DNA from 3 places in the Pseudomonas sp. PDNC002 genome. Region 2 is predicted to be linked to each of the others. Evidence: riboswitches for the same ligand, from Rfam matches in the RefSeq annotation. Region 2 holds a riboswitch; each other region holds the start of a gene.

Region 1 (5,193 bases), 130 kb from region 2:
AAGGCCTGATCCGCCGCCGCGAGGACTGGGCATGAGGCTTGGGGATATCCGTCATTGGGTGTTCGACATGGACGGCACCCTGACCCTGGCGGTACACGACTTCCCGGCGATCAAGCGCGCGCTGGGGATTCCCCAGGAGCACGACATCCTCACCCACCTGGCCGCGCTGCCGGAGGATGAGGCGGCGGCCAAGCATGCCTGGCTGCTGGAGCACGAGCGCGAGCTGGCGGTGGCTTCCAGGGCCGCGCCGGGCGCGGTGGAGCTGGTGCGTGCGCTGCATGGTGCGGGCTATCGCCTGGGCATCCTCACGCGCAACGCCCATGAGCTGGCGCTGATCACGCTGGCTGCGATTGGCATTGGTGATTGCTTCCTGACTGAAGATGTTCTCGGCCGTGGCGAGGCCGATCCCAAGCCAAGCCCGGACGGCCTGCTGCGCCTGGCGGCGCGCTGGGACGTAGCGCCACAGAAGATGCTGATGGTCGGCGACTACCGCTTCGACCTCAACTGCGCGCGTGCGGCCGGGGCGCACAGTGCGCTGGTGAATCTTGCTGAGAATCCCTGGCCCGAGCTGACCGACTGGCACGCGCAGGATTGCGCGGAGCTGGGGCGGATGGCGGGGGTTCTGGTTTAAGCACGCTGCTGTGCGGGTTCGCGAGCAAGGGCTAGGCGCCCCCCTCGGTCCTACAAGGGGCGGAGTGCTCTGATCGACCCGAGCACGCCGGGTAGCTCTTCGTAGAGCGAGCTTGCTCGCGAACAGCTGCGCTGCATATCGCCCTACGCGTAGGAGCGGACTTCGTCCGCGATTGGTGTCCGGCCACGTCAGGTCATCGCGGGTGAATCCGCTCCTGCGGGTTGGCATCGGCGCGCTGGATTTCCCCTCACCCCAGCCCTCTCCCTCAGGGAGAGGGGGCCGTTTGGCATTTGTGGGAGCTTGTGGCGTCAGCCGGCGAGCGCTGAGGCCTTACCCTTCTCCGACAGTCTCCTCTCCCTCAGGGAGAGGGAGCCGTTTGGCATTTTGGGGAGCTTGGGGAGTCAGCCGGCGAGCGCTGAGGCTCTACCCTGCTCGGACAGTCCCCTCTCCCTCAGGAGCGGGGCGCGTAGCCAGGGTCAGGGTAAGGGCCGCCAGGCTGCTTCTCTTACAGCTCCGGCGTCCAGGTCACCGCCAGCAGCGCGGTGCGGCCCGGTTCGCGGTAGGGGCGGGCTTCGCCCATGAAGTCCATCGGGCTGGTTGGGCGTAGGTAGTCGCCCAGGGTGTAGTCGCGGTCCAGGGCGTTATCCAGCTTCAGGTCGAAGCGAATCTCATTGCTGGCCAGCCAACTGGTGCGCAGGTCGAGCACGCCGTAGCCGGAGAGTTCGCGGGTGTTGGCCGCGTCGTCGTAGCGCTGGCTGACCGCACGCCAGGTGCCGCCGACACCGAAGGCGCCGAACTGGCGATCGAGGTCCAGGTTCAAGGTACGGCGCGCGCGGTACGGCAGGGTGTGGCCGGTGTCGCGGTCGCGCGGGTCGATCAGGCTCAAACCGAGAGCGGCCTGCCAGCCCAGTACGTCGCGGGCAACGCTGGCCTCGAAGCCATTGATGCGCGCCTTGTTGATGTTCTCCGGCTGGTTGCTGGTGCTGTCCCAGGCGATCAGATCGTCGATCTCGGTGCGGTACAGCGAGGCTTCCAGGTGCGTGCCGGAGAAGTCGCCGCGCCATTGCAGCTCATAGGTCTTCGAGGTCTCGGCCTTCAGGTCCGGGTTGCTCGCGCCGGGGTAGTAGAGGTCGCTGAAGGTCGGTGCGCGGAAACCTTCGCCGTAGCTGGCGATCCAGGTCTGGTTGTCGCCGACCGGCAGGCTGAAGGCGGCGTTCCAGCTGTTCTGGCTGCCGTAGGCCTGGTTGTTGTCGTGGCGGATGCCCAGTTCGGTGCCGAAGCTGTCGCCCTTGAAGCTGTGCTGGGCGAAGAAGGCGCGGTTGCTGCGCTGGTCCTCGGCGAAGTCGGTGCTGCCGTCGACCTTGTCTTCGTACCAGTCGGCGCCCAGGGCCAGCTGGTTGGAGTCGTCCAGTTGCAGGCGGTTGATCCAGCTCGCCGAGTGGCGGGTGGTCTCCAGGGTGCCGTTGTTCCAGCTGTCGGCGGCGCCCACGGCCTTGTTGCGGTCGAAGCTGCGGCCCAGCTCCAGGCGGCTGTTCCACATCTTCGTGATCTGACCGTCGAGGTAGGCGCTGTAGCTGCTGACGCGGAATTCGTCCTGCGGCGTACCGGGCTCGAAGTTGTAGGCGTCGTCGTATTCGTTCTTGCCGCGCTGGTCGTTGAGGTTCAGGCCGGCTTTCCAGTCGTCGCTGAAGCGATGGTCCAGGTTCAGGTGCACGGCCTTGTTGCGCTGGGCGTCGTGGTCGCTGTCGGCGCCGACGTTGTCGCTGGTGCGGTCCCAGCCCTGACTCTCATCCAGGCTGCCGCCGAGGTTGTAGCGGGTCTGCTCGTTGCCGCCGGAAAGGCTCAGGCTGCGCTCGAAGGTGCCGTGGCTGCCGGCGGCCAGGCGCACTTCCGGGTGCAGGCCGGCTTCGCCGCGGCGGGTGAAGATCTGGATGACCCCACCAATGGCGTCGGCGCCGTACAGCGCCGAGCGCGGGCCTCGGGTCACTTCGACGCGCTCGATGCTGTCGATGCTCAGGTAGTCCAGGCGGGCGATGCCGCTGCTGGCCGAGGCGATGCGCTGGCCGTCCACCAGCACCAGGGTTTGCGCGGTGCTGGTGCCGCGCACGGAGTACGAGACCACGCCGCCGGAGCTGCCCATCTGCACGCCGGGCACGCGGGCGAGCAGGGCGGGGACACTGCGTACCTGCAGGCGTTCGATGTCGGCGCGGGTGAACACGCTGTTGGCCGAGGTGGCTTCGGCGCGCGGCTGGGCCTGGCGCGCTGAGGTGATCACCTGGTCGGAGAGCGTGTAGATGTCGCCAGCGGCGAAGGCCATGCCGGGGAGCAGGCTGGTGGCCAGGGCGAGTCGGGTCAGTTTCATGGAACGTCCTCAAAAGCGGGCGGATGACTTTCGAGGAGGGCGTGGCAAGGGCGGCAGGCCGCACTTGACGGTGCGGCCCTCCGCAACACCTGTCGGGGCGTGTCGAGGGCGGTCTCCGGGCTGCCGACGTCACATCGCCGCCTTCCCGCGTTCTGCAGTGGCGGATGGCGATGCTGCGCTCCCTGTCGGGGCGCGTCGGTTACCGTTGCGGGGGCAGCGCAGGTCTTTCACCTGCTTCCCGTTACCTCGAACGAAAACGGGCGCACCTTAGTCGGTGCGCCCGTCACTGGCAATACTCCCGAGGAGGGATGCGCCGATCGGTCTCAGCGGTTGCCGAGGGCCTCCAGGCGCGCCTTCACCGAGGCTTCGATGCCCGCAGCGTCAAGACCGCACTCCGCGAGCATCTGTGCGGGCTTGGCGTGCTCGACGTAGTAGTCCGGCAGACCCAGGTGCAGGATTGGCTGCTGGATATTCTCGCGGGCGAGGAATTCGCTGACGGCGGCGCCAGCGCCACCCATCACCGAGTTTTCCTCGATGGTCACCAGCAGCTCGTGGCTGGCGGCCAGCTGGCGCACCAGCTCCTCGTCGAGCGGCTTGACGAAGCGCATGTCGGCGACCGTGGCGTCGAACTGTTCGGCGACTTTCAGCGCTTCGGCCAGTTGCACGCCGAACACCAGGAAGGCGACCTTGCCGGCCTTGCCTTCGCGGCGCACCACGCCCTTGCCGATTTCCACCGGGGCCAGCTCGGCTTCGATGGCGGCGTTCGGGCCGGTGCCGCGCGGGTAGCGCACCGCCGCCGGGCCTTCGAAGTGATGGCCGGTGGTGAGCAGCTTGCGCAGTTCGTTCTCGTCGCTGGGGGTCATCACCAGCATGCCGGGGATGCAGCGCAGGTAGGAGAGGTCGAAGCTGCCGGCGTGGGTCGGGCCGTCTTCGCCCACCAGGCCGGCGCGGTCGATGGCGAACAGCACGTCGAGGTTCTGCACCGCGACGTCGTGGATCAACTGGTCGTAGCCGCGCTGCAGGAAGGTGGAGTAGATCGCCACCACCGGCTTGGCGCCGTCGCAGGCCATGCCGGCCGCCAGGGTCACGGCGTGCTGTTCGGCGATGGCGACGTCGAAGTAGCGGTCCGGGAATTTGTCGGCGAAGGCCACCAGGTCGGAGCCTTCCTTCATCGCCGGGGTAATGCCGACCAGGCGCGGGTCCTGGGCAGCCATGTCGCACAGCCATTGGCCGAACACGCTGGAGTACTTCGGCCCGCCGGCCTTCTTCGGCACGGCGTGGGCGGGGGCGCCTTCGGGCTCCAGCTTGGTGATGGCGTGGTAGCCGATCGGGTCGATCTCGGCCGGGCCGAAGCCCTTGCCCTTCTTGGTCACCACGTGCAGGAACTGCGGGCCCTTGAGGTCACGCATGTTGCGCAGGGTGGCGATCAGGGTCGGCAGGTCGTGGCCATCGATGGGGCCTATGTAGTTCCAGCCCAGCTCCTCGAAGAGCGTGCCGGGGACCAGCATGCCCTTGGCGTATTCCTCGGTGCGGCGGGCGATCTCCCAGGCGCCGGGCAGGCGCGAGAGCACCTTCTTGCTGCCTTCGCGCATGCTGCTGTAGGTGCGGCTGGAGAGGATCTTGGCCAGGTAGTTGGACAGGCCGCCGACGTTGTTGGAGATCGACATGTCGTTGTCGTTGAGGATCACCAGCATGTCGGCCTTCACTTCCGACGCGTGGTTGAGCGCCTCGAAAGCCATACCGGCGGTCAGCGCGCCGTCACCGATCACTGCCACCGACTTGCGGTTGGAGCCCTGCATGCGCGCGGCGATGGCCATCCCTAAGGCGGCGCTGATGGAGGTGCTGGAGTGGCCGACGCCGAAGGTGTCGTACTCGCTCTCCGAGCGGCGCGGGAAGGCGGCCAGGCCGTCCTTCTGGCGCAGGCTGCCCATGCGCTCGCGGCGACCGGTGAGGATCTTGTGCGGGTAGGCCTGGTGGCCGACGTCCCACACCAGGCGGTCGTCCGGGGTGTCGAAGACGTAGTGCAGGGCCACCGTCAGCTCGATCACGCCGAGCCCGGCGCCGAAGTGGCCGCCGGTCTGGCCGACGCTGTACAGGAGGTACTGGCGCAGTTCGTCAGCGAGGGTCAGCAGCTCCGCTTCCCCCAGCCGGCGCAGTTCGACCGGCGTGCTGGCGCGGTCGAGCAGGGGCGTGGCAGGGC
Region 2 (5,193 bases):
GTCAGGAGGGCTCTCTTCCAAGCCCTGGCTGCGCGCCCCGCTCCGAAGGGAGAGGGAGCCGGTTCGGCGTGCGCGTGAAATTTGTGCTCACAGGCGGGCATGGCGTCTGCCCATACGCCGTTCTACCGGCGAAGCGCCGATGTGGCTCCCCTCTCCCGCTTGCGGGAGAGGGGCTGGGGGAGAGGGCGGTCGGCTTCACGCCAGGGCAGTTCGCAGCTCGTTGGCGATGGCGGCCTGGTCCAGTTCCTGGCCGATCACCACCAGGCGGGTGCTACGGGATTCATCGCTGCGCCAGGCGCGGTCGAAGTGCTTGTCGAAGCGCTTGCCGACGCCCTGCACCAGCAGGCGCATGGGCTTGCCGGGGATGGCGACGAAGCCCTTGATGCGCAGCACGGCGTGGCGCTCGACCAGCGCGTTCAGCGCGTCGAGCAGGGCGCGTTCTTCCACTTCCGGCAGGTCGAGGTGGAAGGAGTCGAACTCGTCATGGTCGTGATCTTCATGGCCTTCGTGGTCGTGATGGGTGGGGCGGCTGTCGATGTGCAGCTCGGCCTCGGCGTTCAGGCCCAACAATACCGAGAGCGGCAGTTGGCCGGAGTTGGCTTCGACGATCTTCACCGCGGGCGGCAGTTCCTCGGCGACTTCGGCGCGCACACGGGCGAGCGCATCGGCGTCGAGCAGGTCGGCCTTGTTCAGCACAACCAGGTCGGCGCTGGCGAGCTGGTCTTCGAAGAGTTCGTGCAGCGGCGATTCGTGGTCCAGGTTCGGGTCCTGCTTGCGCTGCTCGTCCACCTGTTCGGGATGGGCGGCGAAGGTGCCGGCGGCCACGGCCGGGCTGTCGACCACGGTGATCACCGCATCCACCGTGCAGGCGTTGCGGATTTCCGGCCACTGGAAGGCCTGCACCAGCGGCTTGGGCAGGGCCAGGCCGGAGGTCTCGATGAGGATCTGGTCGAGGTCGCCACGGCGTGCCACCAGCTCGCGCATCACCGGGAAGAATTCTTCCTGCACGGTGCAGCACAGGCAGCCGTTGGCCAGTTCGAAGACGCGGCCGACCGCTTCTTCTTCGCTGCAACCGATGGAGCACTGCTTGAGGATTTCACCGTCGATGCCCAGCTCGCCGAACTCGTTGACGATCACCGCGATGCGGCGGCCTTCGGCATTGTCGAGCATGTGGCGGAGCAGGGTGGTCTTCCCGGCGCCAAGGAAGCCGGTGACGATGGTGACGGGGAGTTTGGCCAGGGTCTTCATGCGCGCCTCGTGAGCAGGATGCGGTGCGAGAGGGCGGATGAAGGGCGCGCGCGCGGGTTCGCCGCGCAACGAAGGTCGCCACCGGATCACCCCGCCCGGTTGTCGTGATGCTGGTCGAGGCAGGTCTCCTGGCTCACAGCCCTCTTGAGTTCTCTCGCCTTCCCGCCGTGGCCGGCAGTGGCTCGTGAAAGAACAGGCTGTTCACAGTTGCGGGGGCAGCCGTGGCGCATCCGAAGATTTCCACGTTCCCTCTTAGCTCCGGCCAGCGCCGGAGAACCTCGAAGGGAGGAAGGCTACGCAGCGACGGCGGGGCGGTCAATCGCCGGGGATCGGTTGACGCTTGCAGGCCTTCGTGGTCAGCTAGCGCGGTTTCAGGTGTCTCGCGCCACGCGCGCGAGGTGAAACGGGAAGCCGGTGCGTCCGCAAGGACCAGTCCGGCGCTGCCCCCGCAACGGTAAGCGATCGTAGGGTCATCAGTAGCCACTGTGCTCCGGCATGGGAAGGTTGACCCGCTTGGCCACTGGCCGACATCGCAAGCCCGGAGACCGGCCTGGAATTCTTCGTTTTTGGCAAACCCGCGGTGGGCGGGCGCAGGCCGTGGCGCGGCCGTTCCGGCGCGTTCGAATGCGTTCAACCTCTGCGTTCTCTACTTTGATTTTCAGAGGGAACGTCCATGTCCAGCAGCACCCTGACGCACGCGTCGAGCACTTCCATCCCCCTTTCCAAACGCATCAGCCTGGCCGTTGGCGCCAGCCTGCTCGGTGCGTTGCTGGTGTATTTCGCCGGCTTCTCGCACATCGATGCGGTGCACAACGCCGCCCACGATACCCGCCATAGCGCCGGTTTTCCCTGCCACTGATGCTGTTCTGAGCCCAATCGGCTGCGCGTCGGCCAGGCTGCGTTGGCGTATCGCCGTGCCTGGCTCCAGCTCGCTCGATTCGAGAGTTCGGAAAGGAAAGGAAAGGAAAAATGATCAAACGTATCGCCCAGACCGCCGGTTTCGCCGGTCTGATCGCGGCGCTGGTGCTGACTGTTGTCCAGCTGCTGTGGGTGTCCCCGCTGATCCTCAAGGCGGAAACCTACGAGAAAGCCGAGCCGGCCGCCGCGCTGGTCGAAGAAAACCACGAGCACGCCCATGACCACGCCGCTGGCGCAGTGGCCGCCCATGAGCACGACGCGGAAGCCTGGGAGCCGGAAGACGGCTGGCAGCGCATCCTCTCCACCACCGGCGGCAACCTGGTGGTCGCGGTGGGCTTCGCCCTGATGCTGGCTGGCCTGTTCACCCTGCGCGAGCCGGGTAAGACCTCCGAAGGCCTGCTCTGGGGCCTGGCCGGTTTCGCCGTGTTCACCCTGGCGCCGTCCCTCGGTCTGCCGCCAGAGGTGCCCGGCACCGCCGCCGCCGACCTGACCCTGCGCCAGACCTGGTGGATCGGCACCGCTGCCGCCACCGCCGGCGGGCTCGCGCTGCTGGTGTTCGGCCGCAACTGGGCGCTACGTGGCATCGGTATCGCCCTGCTGGTGGTGCCGCATGTGATCGGCGCGCCGCAGCCGGAAGTGCATTCCAGCCTCGCGCCGGAAAGCGTCGCCCACGAGTTCATCGTCGCCTCGCTGATCACCAACGCGGTGTTCTGGGCGGCCCTGGGCCTTGTTGCCGCGTGGCTGTTCCGCCGGTTCGCACCGACGGCCTGATCACGGCGTTATGCTCAACCCCGCAGTCGGCTCGGTCCGCCTGCGGGGTTTTTATTTTCATGAGTCAATGGCAGGAGGCGGACATGACGCTGGTTGCCGGTCTCGGTTGCCGCCGAGGCTGCACGCTCGATGAGCTACGCATACTGCTGCGGGCCACGCTGGCCGAAGCGGGGCTGGACGAGTCGAACCTCACCGCGCTGGCCAGCGCCACGCTGAAAGTCGACGAAGAGGGGCTGAACGGGCTGGCCGCCGCCCTCGATCTGCCGCTGGCGCTGTTTACGCCGCAGCAATTGGCGGCCTGCGATAAGCGTCTGAGCGCCCCTTCCGAGTCCGTGCGTGCAGCCACCGGAAGCGCCAGCGTGGCCGAGGCGGCGGCATTGCTGCAGGCCGAAGCCCAGGGCGGCGAACCCGCCCGCCTGCTGGTCGGCAAGCGCCGCAGCGACCAGGCTACCTGCGCGCTGGCCTTCATCCCCGTCGAATCCGAACAGGAGCAGCCATGACGGTCTACTTCATTGGCGCCGGCCCCGGCGATCCCGAACTCATCACGGTCAAGGGCCAGCGGCTGATCCGTTCTTGCCCGGTGATCCTCTATGCCGGTTCGCTGGTACCGCCGGCGGTGCTGGAGGGTCATAGCGCCGAGCGGGTGGTGAACACCGCCGAGCTGAACCTGGACGAGATCGTTGCACTGCTGGCGCAGGCCCACGGCGAAGGCAAGGACGTTGCCCGCGTGCACTCCGGCGACCCCTCGCTGTACGGCGCCATCGGCGAGCAGATTCGCCACCTGCGTGAGCTGGGTATTCCCTACGAGATCGTTCCCGGCGTCACGGCCACGTCCGCCTGCGCGGCGATTCTCGGCTGCGAGCTGACCTTGCCGGACATCTCGCAGACGCTGATCCTCACCCGTTACGCAAGCAAGACGCGCATGCCTGAAGGCGAATCCCTCGCTGAGCTGGCGCAGCACCGCGCGACCCTGGCGATCCATCTGGGCGTCGGCCAACTGGCGAACATCGTCGCCGAACTGCTGCCGCACTACGGCGCGGATTGCCCTATCGCCGTTCTCCACCGGGCGAGCTGGCCGGATCAGGACCAGGTCACCGGCACCCTTGGCGACATTCTGCCCAAGGCGGAGGCCAAGGGCTTCAAGCGCACGGCGCTGATCCTGGTGGGCAAGGTGCTGGGGGCGGAAGGCTTCGCCGACTCGTCGCTGTACAGCGCGGAACATGCGCACCTGTATCGGCCGTGATGGGTGGCTTGGGCGTTTCCTGAGGCTACTGCGAGGCGAGCCCTTTCGTGGGAGCGGACTCTGTCCGCGATCAACTCAACGCCGCTCCGGCGAACCGGGGAGTCGGGCCAACCCATCGCGGACAGGGTCCGCTCCTACACGGAGGCCCAGGCTCCTGGCTCAGGCCAGCCAAGTTTCACCGCGCGGCACCATCCCGCGCCGCAGGTACCAGCGCACCCACAGGTGCACGCCGAGTGCGGCGCATACCGTCAGCAAGATCGTCAGGTTTTCCGTGTCCATGGCAGTACCCCTCATCCGGGTTTCCTGCCTGACAGGGTAGGCCTGCGACAAAGCGCCGCACAGATACAGATCGTTTCGGAATGTACGGATCAGTCTGAGGGCAGAAGCCTTCAGCCCTGCAGCGAATGAATGATCCGGCCGAGGGTTTCCATCGCCTGTTCGCTGGTAGCCGTCCACGGATGACCGTAGTTCAGGCGCAGGCAGTGGCCGAAGCGCCGCGTCGCCGAGAAGATCGGTCCGGGTGCGAGGCTGATGCCCTGGGCGTGGGCGAGCTGGAATAGCTTGAGCGCGTCGATCTGCTCGGGCAGTTCCAGCCACAGGAAGTAGCCGCCGCTGGGGCGGGTGACGCGGGTGGCGGCAGGGAAGTGCCGGGCCACGGCGGCGAGCATCGCGTGCTGCTGGCTTTCCAGCGCGTGGCGGAGCTTGCGCAGATGGCGGTCGTAGCCGCCGTGTTGCAGGTAGTCGGCGATGGCCGCCTGGGCCGGCACGGAGGCTGACAGGCTGGTCATCAGCTTGAGCCGCTCGATCTGCTCGGCGTAGCGCCCGCCCGCCACCCAACCGACCCGGTAACCCGGCGCCAGGCTCTTGGAGAAGGAGCTGCAATGCATGAACAAGCCCTCGGTGTCGAAGGCCTTTACCGGCTTGGGCGCCTGGGCGGCGAAGTACAGCTCGGCGTAGACGTCGTCCTCGATCAGCGGCACCTGGTGCTGGGTCAGCAGGGCGGCGAGGGCGCG
Region 3 (5,193 bases), 2.5 Mb from region 2:
TCAGGCAATGGATCGACTGGCGCAACGCCCTCGAGGTCACGCGGATAAAGCGCCAAGGCTGCATCAGCCCGACGCTGGGCGCCTGGTGCGCGGCTTCCAGCAGGCGCGCGAGCAACTCGGGCGCCACCTCGCCGCCGCTGAAGTGGCGCATGTCGCGGCGCTCGGCAATGGCGCGGTAAAGCGCGGCGCGTTCCTCGGGGCTGTAGGCGTGGTCGGTCATGGTCTGAAGAGTGCGGCCGCGGCATCCGGATCGGATGGCAGGTAGAAGTGGATATAGGACGCCGTGAGACGGCCACGGCGGAATACCGCCTCGGCCACCGGCTTGTCGTTCGGACATACGCCACGGGCCAGCGGTACTTCCGCGCTGTCGAGCAACGAATGGTGGAAGGTGTGCCCGCGCAGGGTGCCTTCGGGCAGCGTCACGGCCTGCAGCGCCAGCGCGGCCAGGCGCTTCTGCATGCGCGCCTCGCCCGGCAGCAGGCCGAGCAGCTCCGCGCGTTCGCCGGCCACGTCGGTCAGGGCATCGAGCAGATAGAGCATGCCGCCGCACTCAGCGAGGATCGGCTTGCCCATCTCATGGTGGGCGTGAATCGCCTGGGCCATGGCGCGGTTGTCGGCCAGCGCTTGCAGGTGCAATTCCGGGTAGCCGCCGGGCAGGTAGAGGCTATCCACCTCCGGCAGCGATTCGTCACGCAGCGGCGAGAAGAACACCAGCTCGGCGCCCAGTTCGCGCAGCAGGTCGAGGTTGGCCTGGTAGAGGAAGGCGAAAGCATTGTCCCGCGCCACGCCGATACGCACGCCGTCGAGACCGGAAGATTCGCTGCGCGGCTCGGGCACGGCAAAGCTCACCGGTAAGGGCAGCTCGGTACTGGCACTGGCAGCCAGGGCATCGGCGGCGGCGTCCAGGCGTGCGTCGAGGTCGGCCAGTTCATCGGCCTGCACAAGCCCGAGATGACGGCTTGGCAACTCGACCTCGGTGTCACGCGGGAGTGCGCCATACCAGCGAATCCACTCGGGCAGGCTATCGCGCACCAGGTCGCGGTGGCGCTGGCTACCGATGCGGTTGGCGAGCACGCCGGAGAACGGCAGGTCCGGCTGGTAGGTGGCCATGCCAACGGCCATCGCGCCGAAGGTCTGGGCCATCGACTGGCCATTGATCACGGCCATCACCGGCACGTTGAAGCGCCGCGCGAGATCGGCGGCCGAGGGCGAGCCGTCGAACAGGCCCATCACGCCTTCGATGAGGATCAGGTCGGCCTCACCGGCCGCTTCCCAGAGCAACCGGCGGCTTTCGCTCTCGCCGACCATCCACAGGTCCAACTGATAGACCGGCGCGCCACTGGCGCGAGCGAGGATCATCGGGTCGAGGAAATCCGGGCCGCACTTGAACACCCGCACCTTGCGCCCGAGGCGCGTATGCAGGCGCGCCAGGGCGGCGGTCACGGTGGTCTTGCCCTGGCCGGAGGCGGGAGCGGCGATCAGTAGGGCGGGGCATTGGCGCGCATCGAGCATCAGGCGCGCTCCGTAGTAGCAGAAAAGGCGAAGAGCACCCTCACCCCAACCCTCTCCCAGGGGGAGAGGGGGCAGTTGGGTGCCATCTGCAGCAGTTGTGTCCGATGCACGACTATCGCGCCACCACCGAGCCCGCCAACAGCATCGACCGGCGAGCGCCGCAGTCCGACTGCACGCCGAACGGCCCCCTCTCCCCCTGGGAGAGGGCTGGGGTGAGGGCAAGCCACGAACATCAGAACTCCACCCCTTTCTGCGCCTTGATCCCAGCCTTGAAGGCATGTTTCACCAGGCCCATCTCGGTCACGGTATCGGCGGCCTCGACCATGGCCGGCTGCACCCCCCGACCGGTGGCGACCGCATGCTGCATCGGCGGACGGGCAGCAATATCGGCGAGCACCGTGTCCAGCTCCAGATAGCCGTGCTTGAGGGCAATGTTCACCTCGTCCAGCACTACCAGGCCAATCTGCGGATCGGCCAGCAGTTGGCGCGCCACGTCCCAAGCCGCCTGCGCCTTGGCGATATCGCGCTGACGATCCTGGGTTTCCCAGGTGAAGCCCTCGCCCATCACATGGAAGCTGACTTCCTCGGGGAAACGGCGGAAAAACGCTTCCTCGCCGGTGGTCGCGGCGCCCTTGATGAACTGCACCACGCCAACCTTCATACCGTGGCCCAGCGCGCGGGCGACCATGCCGAAGGCCGAGCTGCTCTTGCCCTTGCCGTTGCCACTGTTGACCAGGAACACACCGCGTTCGCCCTGGGCCTGGGCGATCTTCTCGTCGATCACCGATTTCTTGCGCTGCATGCGCGAACGGTGGCGTTCGTCCTTTTCAGGGGATTCAGTCATGGGGATTGCCTCTAGAAAGGGAGCGCGCACGCGCCAGCTCGCCGGCCGGGCGGCAGCGAGCGAAAAATGGGATGGACAGGAACGAACCGCCGGCGCGCAGCGACGCCATGCGGTAAAGGCCGCTCAGCGCGAAGGCTGTCGGCTTGGGAAACAGGGAATTCACCTGAAGGATTCTCCGCCGCTCTCACCCGCGCGGCACTGACCAGTCGGGGCAGGCGGAGGACATCGAACGCGCGGCGCCAGGGAGCGCCACGACGATCGGCAGCGCCTCCCGCGATGCCATGCGATGCAGCAGGCCGGTCTCCGGGCTTGCGAGTGAAGCCCGAGGGCTTTCGGAAAACCACGCCTTCCCATGCCAGTGGCACAGTGGCTCAGTGCGGTTCCAGACTCGCTTACCGTTGCGGGGGCAGCGCCGGAATGGTCGATGCAAGGATCGAATTCACCGGCTTCCCTGTTTCACCCTTGGCTTGCGCCGCGGGCACCTGAAGCAGGCGCGCAGCTTAGTGGTTGGCGGGCTGAGGCGTCAATTGAACAGGATGTCGCCATTGCCTTGAGCCAAGTCATGCAGGCGTCTAAAAAGGCCAGCACAAGCACACTGGTGGCAAAGGCGAACTCCGCTAGAATGCGTCTCATGACGACGACTGCCCAACCCGGCCAGCTTCAGCTCGACTCCGCCGCGACCCCGCCCTTGATGCACATCAGCGGCGACTGGACGCTCGCGCACTTCGCCACGCTGGAGTCCCAGGTGGCCGCCCAGCGGCACGCCGAATCCCCCGCCTTGCTGGACTTCACCGGCCTCGGCGCACTGGATACCGCCGGCGCCGCGCTGCTCGCGGAGATAATCGGCGGCGCGCGCATGAGCCAGCTCGACCAGATCGCCCGCAACCTCCCAGCCGAGCGCCAGGCACTGCTGCGCACCGTCGGCAGCGCCATCACCCAGTGCCGCCTGGACGAAAAAGGCCCGGCGCCGGGCAACGCACTGGTCGACGTGCTGGAGCGCATCGGCGTCGCCACCCTGACCTTCAAGGACCATCTGATCGGCGTGCTGGGCTTCATCGGCCTGACGCTACAGACGCTGGTGCGCAACCTGCTCCGCCCACGGCGCTGGCGCCTGACCGCACTGGCTGCGCACATGGAAGAAACCGGGCTGGACGCCGTGCCCATCGTCGCCCTGCTCACCTTCATGGTCGGCGCGGTGGTGGCCTTCCTCGGCGCCACGGTGCTGCAGAAATTCGGCGCGCAGATCTACACCGTCGACCTCGTGGGCTTCTCCTTCCTCCGTGAATTCGGCGTGCTGCTCACCGCGATCCTGCTGGCCGGCCGCACCGCCAGTGCCTTCACCGCACAGATCGGCTCGATGAAGGCCAACCAGGAGATCGACGCCATCCAGGCCCTGGGCCTCGACCCGGTGGAGTTGCTGGTGCTGCCGCGCGTGCTGGCCCTGCTGCTGACCCTGCCGATGCTGACCTTCCTGGCGATGATCTCCGGCATCTTCGGCGGCGGCGTGGTCTGTGCGCTGAGCCTGGACATCTCGCCGCGCATGTTCCTCTACATGCTGCAGAACGACATCGCCGTGCAGCACTTCCTGGTCGGCATCGTCAAAGCCCCGGTATTCGCCTTCATCATCGCCGTGATCGGCTGCCTGGAAGGCTTCCGCGTCAGCGGCAGCGCGCAGTCGGTGGGCGAGCACACGACTTCCAGCGTGGTCCAGTCGATCTTCGTGGTGATCCTGCTGGATGCGATGTTCGCGCTGTTCTTCATGGAGATGGGCTGGTGAGCGAACCGATCATCGTCGTCCGCGACCTGGCCAACCGCTTCGGCACCCACGCGGTGCACGAGCACCTGGACCTCGACGTGATGAAGGGCGAGATCCTCGGCGTGGTCGGCGGCTCGGGCACCGGCAAATCCGTGCTGCTGCGCAGCATCATCGGCCTGCGCCAGCCCAGCGAAGGCAGCGTCCACGTGTTCGGGCAGAACCTGCCGGCATTGGCGCCGCTGGAGCGCTCCAAGCTGGAACGACGCTTCGGCGTGCTGTTCCAGAACGGCGCGCTGTTCTCCTCGCTGACGGTGAGCGAGAACATCTGCCTGCCACTGATCGAGCACGCCGGCCTGTCGCGCAGCGATGCCGAGTTCATGGCCAAGGTGAAGATCTCCCTCGCCGGCCTGCCACCGGACGCGGGCGCCAAATACCCGGCCGAGCTGTCCGGCGGCATGGTCAAGCGTGCCGCGCTGGCCCGCGCCCTGGCGCTGGACCCGGACATCCTGTTCCTCGACGAACCCACCGCCGGCCTCGACCCCATCGGCGCGGCGGCCTTCGACCAACTCATCCTGACCCTGCGCGACGCGTTCGGCCTCACCGTGTTCCTGGTCACCCACGACCTCGACACCCTCTACACCATCTGCGACCGCGTCGCCGTGCTCTCGCAGAAGCGGGTGCTGGTGGTCGGCCCACTGGATCAGGTCGCCCAGACCGACGATGCCTGGGTGCAGGACTACTTCCACGGCCCCCGCGGCCGTGCCGCGCTGCAGGCCACCGAACACCTGCGGGAGGAAAACTGAAAATGGAAACCCGTGCCCATCACGTGCTGATCGGCCTGTTCACCCTCGTCGTGTCGATCGGCGCGCTGCTCTTCGCGCTCTGGCTGGCACAGTCGAGCAACGACCAGCGCTACAAGATCTACGACGTGATCTTCAGCGAGGCGGTGACCGGTCTGTCCGAAGGCGGCACCGTGCAGTACAGCGGCATCCGCGTCGGCGACGTGGTCTCGCTGCGCCTGGACCCGAACGATCCGCGCAAGGTCCGCGCGCGCATCCGCGTCTACGACAGCACGCCGATC

What was found. A riboswitch is a leader RNA that binds a small molecule or an ion and turns the genes downstream of it on or off. The one in region 2 is predicted to bind cobalamin.
Region 1: it holds a riboswitch for cobalamin, as region 2 does, so the genes downstream of both, JVX91_RS09475 (TonB-dependent receptor) here and JVX91_RS08820 (CbtB-domain containing protein) in region 2, are expected to answer to the same signal.
Region 3: it holds a riboswitch for cobalamin, as region 2 does, so the genes downstream of both, cobO (cob(I)yrinic acid a,c-diamide adenosyltransferase) here and JVX91_RS08820 (CbtB-domain containing protein) in region 2, are expected to answer to the same signal.

Annotation. Positions count from the first base shown of each region.
Region 1 covers NZ_CP070356.1:2,026,505-2,031,697, forward strand. The annotation lists gene tesB (acyl-CoA thioesterase II) at 1-35, shown strand, start outside; gene JVX91_RS09470 (HAD family hydrolase) at 32-631, shown strand; gene JVX91_RS09475 (TonB-dependent receptor) at 1,137-2,993, opposite strand; cobalamin riboswitch at 3,096-3,264, opposite strand; gene dxs (1-deoxy-D-xylulose-5-phosphate synthase) at 3,317-5,193, opposite strand, start outside.
Region 2 covers NZ_CP070356.1:1,895,531-1,900,723, forward strand. The annotation lists gene cobW (cobalamin biosynthesis protein CobW) at 196-1,248, opposite strand; cobalamin riboswitch at 1,349-1,544, opposite strand; cobalamin riboswitch at 1,605-1,817, shown strand; gene JVX91_RS08820 (CbtB-domain containing protein) at 1,922-2,107, shown strand; gene JVX91_RS08825 (CbtA family protein) at 2,218-2,937, shown strand; gene JVX91_RS08830 (cobalamin biosynthesis protein) at 3,021-3,437, shown strand; gene cobM (precorrin-4 C(11)-methyltransferase) at 3,434-4,180, shown strand; gene JVX91_RS29105 (hypothetical protein) at 4,340-4,474, opposite strand; gene mapR (GntR family transcriptional regulator MpaR) at 4,570-5,193, opposite strand, start outside.
Region 3 covers NZ_CP070356.1:5,833,780-5,838,972, forward strand. The annotation lists gene bluB (5,6-dimethylbenzimidazole synthase) at 1-220, opposite strand, end outside; gene JVX91_RS26370 (cobyrinate a,c-diamide synthase) at 217-1,512, opposite strand; gene cobO (cob(I)yrinic acid a,c-diamide adenosyltransferase) at 1,745-2,356, opposite strand; cobalamin riboswitch at 2,633-2,857, opposite strand; gene JVX91_RS26380 (MlaE family lipid ABC transporter permease subunit) at 2,988-4,133, shown strand; gene JVX91_RS26385 (ATP-binding cassette domain-containing protein) at 4,130-4,915, shown strand; gene JVX91_RS26390 (MlaD family protein) at 4,918-5,193, shown strand, end outside.